Regions from separate parts of the Thiomicrorhabdus immobilis genome, predicted to be linked through region 1. Evidence: predicted binding sites of a transcription regulator. Region 1 holds the regulator's gene; the other holds the start of a gene.
What was found. The regulator HrcA, encoded in region 1, represses chaperone genes, less so after heat shock. The targets are predictions, from matches to a motif close to TTAGCACTCNNNNNNNNNGAGTGCTAA.
Positions count from the first base shown of each region.

Region 2: L6421_RS02045 (co-chaperone GroES) is a predicted target of HrcA. The motif match lies at 2,573-2,599, and genes of this name have one in related genera.

Region 1 covers NZ_AP024202.1:1,019,923-1,024,357, reverse strand. Annotated here, with positions in the region: gene dnaK (molecular chaperone DnaK) at 1-1,134, opposite strand, end outside; gene grpE (nucleotide exchange factor GrpE) at 1,358-1,927, opposite strand; gene hrcA (heat-inducible transcriptional repressor HrcA) at 2,035-3,060, opposite strand; gene L6421_RS04535 (NAD(+) kinase) at 3,192-4,067, shown strand; gene recN (DNA repair protein RecN) at 4,187-4,435, shown strand, end outside.
Region 2 covers NZ_AP024202.1:473,129-477,563, reverse strand. Annotated here, with positions in the region: gene L6421_RS02055 (glutathione S-transferase) at 1-140, opposite strand, end outside; gene groL (chaperonin GroEL) at 479-2,110, opposite strand; gene L6421_RS02045 (co-chaperone GroES) at 2,183-2,473, opposite strand; gene proB (glutamate 5-kinase) at 2,757-3,881, opposite strand; gene cgtA (Obg family GTPase CgtA) at 3,916-4,435, opposite strand, start outside.

The DNA.
Region 1 (4,435 bases):
TTGAATCGCCGCACCCATTGCTACCGCTTCATCAGGGTTTACATCTTTACGTGGCTCTTTACCGAAGAACTCTTTAACCGCCGCTTGAACCATTGGTACACGTGTTGAACCACCTACCAAGATAACATCGTCAATTTCAGAAGCAGAAAGACCTGCATCTTTAAGTGCGATTTTACATGGCTCGATTGAACGTTTAACCAAATCTTCAATCAAAGACTCGAACTTAGCACGCGTGATTTTCATGTTTAAGTGCTTAGGCCCAGTGGCATCAGCCGTTACGTAAGGTAGGTTGATGTCAGTCTGCTCACGTGAAGAAAGTTCGATTTTCGCTTTCTCTGCCGCTTCACGAACACGCTGTAGAGCCAACTTATCTAATTTAAGATCGACGTTCTGGTCTTTTTTGAACTCTGACGCGATGTACTCAACAATCACGTTATCAAAGTCTTCACCACCTAAGAAAGTGTCACCGTTTGTAGAAAGTACTTCTACTTGCTTCTCACCATCAAGGTCAGCCACTTCAATGATAGAGATATCGAAAGTACCCCCACCTAAATCGTAAACGGCGATTTTGCTGTCGCCTTTGGCCTTATCCATACCGTACGCAAGTGCCGCAGCCGTTGGTTCGTTGATGATACGTTTAACATCAAGACCCGCAATCTTACCGGCATCTTTAGTCGCTTGACGCTGAGCATCGTTGAAGTAAGCCGGAACCGTGATGACCGCTTCAGTCACTTCATGACCTAGATAATCTTCAGCCGTTTTCTTCATTTTTGTCAGTGTTTTAGCAGAAACTTCTTGTGGAGAAAGTTTTTTACCATCTACTTCAACCCATGCATCACCGTTATCTGCCGCAACGATTTTGTAAGGAACCATGTCCTTATCTTTTGCGACAACCGCATCATCTGCACGACGACCGATTAAACGCTTGATTGCGAATAACGTGTTTTCAGGGTTTGTTACCGCTTGACGTTTAGCTGAATCACCAACTAAAACTTCACCATCCGCTGTATAACCAACGATAGAAGGAGTTGTACGTGCACCTTCAGCGTTAGGGATAACCTTAACGTCTTTCCCTTCCATTACTGCTACACATGAGTTGGTGGTTCCTAAATCGATACCAATAATTTTAGCCATTTGATTCACTCCAAATTGCAAACTTAGTTACCAGGCCTGGTGGCTTTGAACTTGACCAAGGCGGGTAAAAAGTTAATTCTTAAAATAATGTTTAAATTGTTTGTTGACTTGTATATAGGGCTGTAAAAACTGCTTTCAAGTCTAAAATTGTTTTTTTTTGGTAATTTTCAGCAGAAAGTTTTATTAACGTATTATTCCGCTGATTTTTTACCTGAAACTTCACTTACTGAGCCACAATAACTCGCGCGGCACGAACTAAACGCTCATTCAAGGTATAGCCTTTCTGAATGGTATCTACCACCGTATTGGTTTCATGATCTGGCGACGGAATCATGGTCATCGCTTCATGCAATTGCGGGTCAAACTTCTCTCCAGTTGGATCAATGCGTTCTACATTGAATGATTGCAACACATCAAGCAGTTGCTTAAAGGTCATTTCAACCCCTTCACTGATGCTTTCGATGGTCGCACCCTCTTTACCAGCCGCTTCCATACCCATTTCCATAGAGTCCATAGCCGGAATCAATGCATTAACAAACTTCTCCAATGCGAACTTATGGGCACTTTCCACATCCAAACGGGTACGACGACGCAAGTTTTCCATATCGGCCTGCACACGTAACGCCATATCTTTATGCTTTTCAGCTTCAGCACGCGCTTCTTCCAGCAGTGCCGCAATATCTTCTTGAACGGTTTGCTGGGCATCCTCTAAAGCATCATCCGCTTGCTGAATCGCTTCTTCTGCTGTTGGAATTTGTTCTTCAGTTTGCTGTGTCTGTTTTGTATCGGTCATTGACTTACTTCCTATTACATTCCACCACGATTTAAGTGGTCACGATTTTAATAAACGGTTTATAAATTCTGTTTTTACATTAGTGCAAATTATGTGGTGTTGCAGCCCTACTTTTTCAAGAGCGAACCTAAAATTTTTGCTGTCATATCCACCTTCGGCACGACTTTTTGATAATCCATGCGGCTTGGACCAACCACCCCAAGCACTCCCATCACTTCACCGTCAACTTCATAAGGCTTGGTGATGATACTGCAACCGCTATAGATTTCACTGCCGCATTCTTGACCGACAAATACTTGTACACCCTGTGCCTGCATGCTTTTATCCAGCAAGTTGAGCATTTCGGAGTGTTGATTGAATGCGTTGAACAACGCCTTAAGTTTTTCTGAATTGGCGAGTTCTTGGTAGTTAAGCAGATTGGTTTTACCTGAAACCAAAAACGGCATTTTCTGCACCAACTGCTCTTCCAAAACATGGTCGGTCGCCTGCACAATAGATGACATAAAACTATTGGTGGTCGAACGAATGCTATCCATTCTATTCATGAGAAATTGTTTGGCTTCGGCCAGATTTTTACCTAAACACTGTTCATTTAAAAAATTGGCGGTTTTTTGAAGCTCATCACTACTAATCGGTTGCTCTAGTTCAATAATACGGTTTTGCACATCCTGGTCATTAAAGACCAACACCACCAATACCCGGTTAGCGCTCAACGAGATGAAGTCAATATGCCTTAAGATTTCTTGCTCTTTTTTTGGCATTAACACCAAACTGGTCATACCGGTAATACCCGATAGAATCTTGGAAGCACTCTCCATCAAGGCATCCTGATTTAAGCCAACTGCCAGCTCATGGCGAATACTCGCCTCTTTTTGACGTGACAACGGCTGATAGGTCAGCATGGAATCGATAAAAAATCGATAACCGACTTCGGTTGGAACGCGTCCAGCCGAGGTATGTGGAGCATGAATCAACCCCATTTTCTCAAGGTCGGCCATCACATTTCGAACCGTTGCTGAACTTAATCCAATATCGGGCAGTTTAGCCAATGTAGTTGACCCTACCGGCTTACCATCATTAAGGTATAATCCCATTAAGTTTTTAAACAATAGTTGTGAACGGTCGTTTAACATTTCAGCACTCTCAATACTAGACTGCTAAATTATAGGTGCCTAAAACGGTTATTCAAGACTTAGTTCAATATTTATTTAAGCCTCTCAACAAGAAAACATGCTGTGATAGGCCTTTTTGGATGGATTAGAAAATGTTTCAGAATATTGGTATTTTTGGAAAGTACACAGGTAATCAATGTTGGGACAACATTGAAGTGCTGACTGATTTCTTACTCTCTAAATCACGCACTGTTTATTTAGATAAACCATCTTGTGAAAAATTTCCAAGGCACGAACAAGCCCCGCTTTTAGAACGCGATGACTTACTCGAAAAAATCGACCTTGCGATTATGGTCGGTGGCGACGGTACTTTTTTAGATGTGGCGCGCAATATTGCCGATTACGACATTCCCATTCTAGGCATCAACTTAGGTCGTTTAGGGTTTTTGACCGATATATCACCCGACGACATGATAAACACCATGGAAGAAGTGCTTTCTGGGGTTTACCAAGAAGAGCGTCGTAATGTATTAAAGGTCAGCGTGTATGAAGATGGCAAACTGATGTTTGAAGAACGCGCGATTAACGACGTGGTCATCCATAAAACCGACTCACCTCGTATGATTGAGTTTGAAACCTTTGTGGACGGCCGTTTCTTGAATAGCCAGCGTTCTGATGGGATGATCATCTCCACTCCAACTGGTTCTACGGCCTATGCCTTATCTGCCGGCGGGCCGATTCTTGACCCGAATCTTGATGCGATTTCATTGGTTTCGATCAACCCGCATACGATGAGCACACGCCCTTATGTGATTAGCGGTGATAGTGAAGTTGAACTGCGTGCCCATGAATATTGTGATAAAACCGCACAAATCATTTGTGACGGGCAAATCACACATGATATTTCACCGATGCACCAAACCATTGTAAAACGTAATCCACATTACTTAAGGTTATTGCATCCTAAAGGCCACGATCATTTTGAATTGCTACGCGCCAAACTCCATTGGGGTGATAAGCTCTCCTAGCATTTAGTGAATAAAGTAGCTTGCAACGAGCGTGAAAAATAGAATAATCTACCAGGCCTGGTGCGTTTCAAACCGGGCCTTTTTTGAACCAAATTTACTTTAATCAAAATGACACATTTATGCTTCAAGAACTTGCTATTCAAAACTTGGCTTTAATTGAAAAACTACAACTTCAATTCAATACAGGCTTTACCACTTTAACCGGTGAAACCGGTGCAGGTAAATCGATTTTACTGGACGCATTGGGCTTGGCCTTAGGCGAACGTGCCGACAGTAGCCTGGTAAGACACAACACACCCAAGGCGGACGTTACCGCTCTGTTTGATATTGAACAACTACCACACGTTCAAAACTGGCTTGCCGAACAG
Region 2 (4,435 bases), 550 kb from region 1:
GCTAACAGCATCTGTTCAGGTTTATCCCAAAAGACGATTTCACGCTGCTCTACTTGCACACCCGAAAAAGCAATCGCCATACGGGCACGCATCGCATAAGGGCAGCGACGATAAGAGTATAAGATAGGGTGTTTATCCATGAATTTTCTTCTAAAAACTTTATTTAAAAACAGATTCAAATTACCAGGCCTGGTAATTTGAATCCATTCTTAATTTATAAGATTTAAATAATAAAAAAGCCCGAACTTAACCTGTAAATTCGAGCTTTTTAATCAACAAAATGTTAATTTCTGAATTGAGAAGTTCAGTTTTGCGTTAGCCTCAAGACGAGAATTTAATCCGAAGCGGACAACCACACGGATGTGGTTGTTAGAGCAAAGCAGGACGCCAGAGCCGAGTGGACATTAAGTCCATGAGCATCGGAAGCAAATTATCAACGCAGAAGATGGCGTAAAAATGAGCTTCTCAAACAAAAAATTTACATCATGCCGCCTGGTGCGTAACCTTGAGCCGCCGCATCTGCCGCGCCACCATCTTTCGCAGGAATATCCGCAATCGCCGCACCTGTAGTCAGAACTAGACCAGCAACAGACGCTGCATTTTGAAGTGCAGAACGTGTTACTTTAGCTGGATCGATAATACCCGCTGCAATCATGTCTACATACTCTTCTTTAGCCGCATCAAAACCAAAGTGGCCTTCACCTTCCATTACCTTGTTCACGATAACAGAACCTTCTAAACCACAGTTAGCTGCGATTTGACGCATTGGCTCTTGCATGGCACGTAAAGCGATCTGAATACCTACGTTCTGGTCATCGTTATCACCTTTAACGTCAACTTTAGATAAAGCACGTACCAATGCTACACCACCACCTGCAACAATCCCTTCTTGAACCGCTGCACGTGTTGCGTGAAGTGCATCATCAACACGGTCTTTCTTCTCTTTCATTTCCATCTCAGTCGCCGCACCTAATTTAAGTACCGCAACACCACCAGAAAGTTTAGCTAGACGTTCATTCAATTTCTCAGAATCGTATTCAGACGTTGTGGTTGCTACTTGTGATTTGATCTGTGCACAACGAGCTTCGATATCTTCTTTAGCACCCGCACCATCAATCAACTTAGTTGTATCTTTACCAACAACCGCTGACTTAGTTTCACCTAACATGTCTAAAGTAACGGATTCTAATGATAGACCCACTTCTTCAGAAATCACTGTACCACCTGTTAGGATAGCCATATCTTGGATCATCGCTTTACGACGCTCACCAAAACCAGGCGCCTTAACCGCAGACACCTTAACGATGCCACGCATATTGTTGATAACCAATGTTGCCAAAGCTTCACCATCAACATCTTCAGCGATGATAAGTAGCGGACGACCTGTTTTTGATACCGCTTCTAACGTTGGTAATAAGTCGCGGATGCTTGAGATTTTTTTGTCATATAACAAGATGAATGGGTTGTCCAATTCAGCAACCATTTTCTCTTGGTTGGTAACAAAGTAAGGAGACAGGTAACCACGGTCAAATTCCATCCCTTCAACAACTACTAATTCATCTTGTAGTGAAGAACCTTCTTCAACCGTGATAACACCTTCAGTCGATACTTTTTCCATCGCATCCGCAATCATCTTACCGATAGCCGCATCCGAGTTTGCAGAGATAGTACCTACCTGAGCAATTGCTTCAGAAGTCGTACAAGGCTGAGCCATTGCTTTGATTTCAGCGACAACCGCATCTACGGCTTTGTGGATACCACGGTTCAAATCCATAGGGTTCATACCTGCAGCAACAGACTTCATCCCTTCACGAACGATTGCTTGAGCTAAAACCGTCGCTGTTGTAGTACCGTCACCAGCTACATCATTGGTTTGTGAAGAAACTTCTTTAACCATTTGTGCACCCATGTTCATGAACTTGTTCTCAAGTTCAATTTCACGCGCTACCGACACACCATCTTTAGTGACCAATGGTGAACCAAAAGATCTTTCCAATACAACGTTACGACCTTTAGGACCTAAAGTTACTTTTACCGCATCTGCAAGGATGTTGATACCATCAACCATTAACTCACGTGCATCTAAACCAAATTTGACGTCTTTTGCCATCTTTCTAATTCCTTTATTTAATTCTGTATTTAATACTGTATAAACGGGTTAAATATTCGTTTTAAATATTAATTAGTCGATAATCGCAACGATATCGTCTTCACGCATAATCATGACTGGCTGACCAGCATCATCTTTAACTTCTTGACCGGCATACTGACCGAACATAACCTTATCACCAACTTTAACGGTCATAGCGATAATAGCGCCTGAATCAGATGCCTTTCCAGGACCCACTGCAACCACTTCACCAATGTTTTGCTGTTCTTGTGCTGAACCTGGAAGAATGATTCCACCAGCTGATTCTTTTTGCTCTTCTACACGACGAACAACAACGCGGTCTTGTAATGGTTTAATATTCATAGGTTTCTCCTAAAAGTTTATAAATTTCATAGTAGTACAAACTGTAAAACCACTTTTATCTTAATTTTCGCTTAAGAAATAAAGTGGTCCATATCTCAATTAGCACTCTTACATCGAGAGTGCTAATAATTTTAGTCATCTATCTTCATCTGTCAACAAAATATAAGGCTGAATCTTTAGGATTCAAGTGTTTACAGTAAAAATAAGTTCAGAATCTGAAAATAAAAAGGCTAAACGAAAGTTTAGCCTTAAAGAACTCACATTAAATATCACGTGATAAGAGTTATTCGCTTAGAACCATATTATCGCGATGAATAAGAGATTCATCCTCAATAAAACCTAAAATAGATTCTATATCCTGGCTAGGGTGCCCCATAATCTTATTGGCTTCGGTGAAAGAGTAGTTGATTAAACCGCGCGCGACTTCTTGACCGGCCTCATCAAAACAAACCACCATTTCACCACGCAGAAAACTCCCTCGCATCGATTTAACACCAATTGGCAATAAACTTTTACCAGAGCTACGCAACACATTTACCGCCCCATCATCCAGCACCAAAGAGCCTTTCGCCTGAAGATGCCCAGCCAACCACTGCTGGCGTGCCGTTAATGGCTCCAAATCAGGAATCAATAAAGTCCCTTCCGCCTCACCGTTGAATAGCTTTGGTAAAACATTCGTTGCGTGTCCTGAAGCGATTAAGGTTGCCGTACCAGAACGTGCCGCACGTTTAGCCGCCATCACTTTGGTATACATTCCACCTTTACCAAGAGCACCACCCTCAGGGCTTGCCATCGCTTCAATATCTTTACGGCTGACCCGTGCCTCAGAAATCAACTCGGCATTAGGGTTTTCACGCGGGTTGTCGTTATATAAGCCTTTTTGGTCGGTTAAAATAACCAATACATCAGCGGAAATTAAGTTCGCAGTCAACGCGGCCAAAGTATCATTATCACCAAAACGAATCTCATCGGTGACCACTGTATCGTTCTCATTGATAATCGGCACCACCCCATATTCCAACAGCGTTTCAATGGCATTTTTGACATTCAAATACCGCTTACGATTCGATAAATCGTCATGTGTCATCAGAATTTGCGCTGAGTGGATATCATACTGGGAGAACTTTGACTCATAGGCCTGAATCAACCCCATTTGACCGACTGAAGCCGCTGCCTGCAACTCATTCAACAACTTGGGACGCGTATTCCATCCGAGTCTTTTCATGCCTTCAGCAACCGAACCTGAAGAGACAATCACAACTTCAATACCTTGTTTTTTCAGCTCAACCATTTGAGCAACCCAACTGGCTAAAGCCTCACGATTCAGACCTTGACCATCATTGGTTAATAGAGCACTGCCAATTTTAACCACCCAGCGTTTGGTATTTTTTAAATCAGAACGTTGCATTTACTCTTAAGCTTCCTAACAATAACAGACAAATTTAAAAATCGAAATCTTCATCAATTTGAGCACGCTCCGGCTGCTCATGCTCTTCTTGAGCTTGAGCCTCAATACGATTTTGATTCAGTTTATAAGCAATATCATTTACCAGTTTCTGGGTGCCTTCACGCTGAACCGCTGAGATAGCATAAACTTCACCTTGCCACTGCGTTTCATCAACAATTCGCTGACAAAGTTCATCCACTTCTTCTGCAGGCAACAGGTCGATTTTATTCAACACTAACCAACGCTCTTTCCCCGAAAGCTCCTCACTGTATTTTTCCAGCTCTTTTTGAATGATTTTGATATCTTCAACAGGATCAGAACCATCAATTGGCGCAATATCCACCACATGCAACAACAACCCGGTACGCGACAAATGCTTCAAGAATTGGATACCCAGGCCTGCTCCTTCTGCCGCGCCCTCAATCAAACCAGGAATATCCGCAATCACGAAACTGGTTTCAGGAGAAACCGCAACTACACCCAAGTTAGGATAAAGTGTGGTAAACGGGTAATTA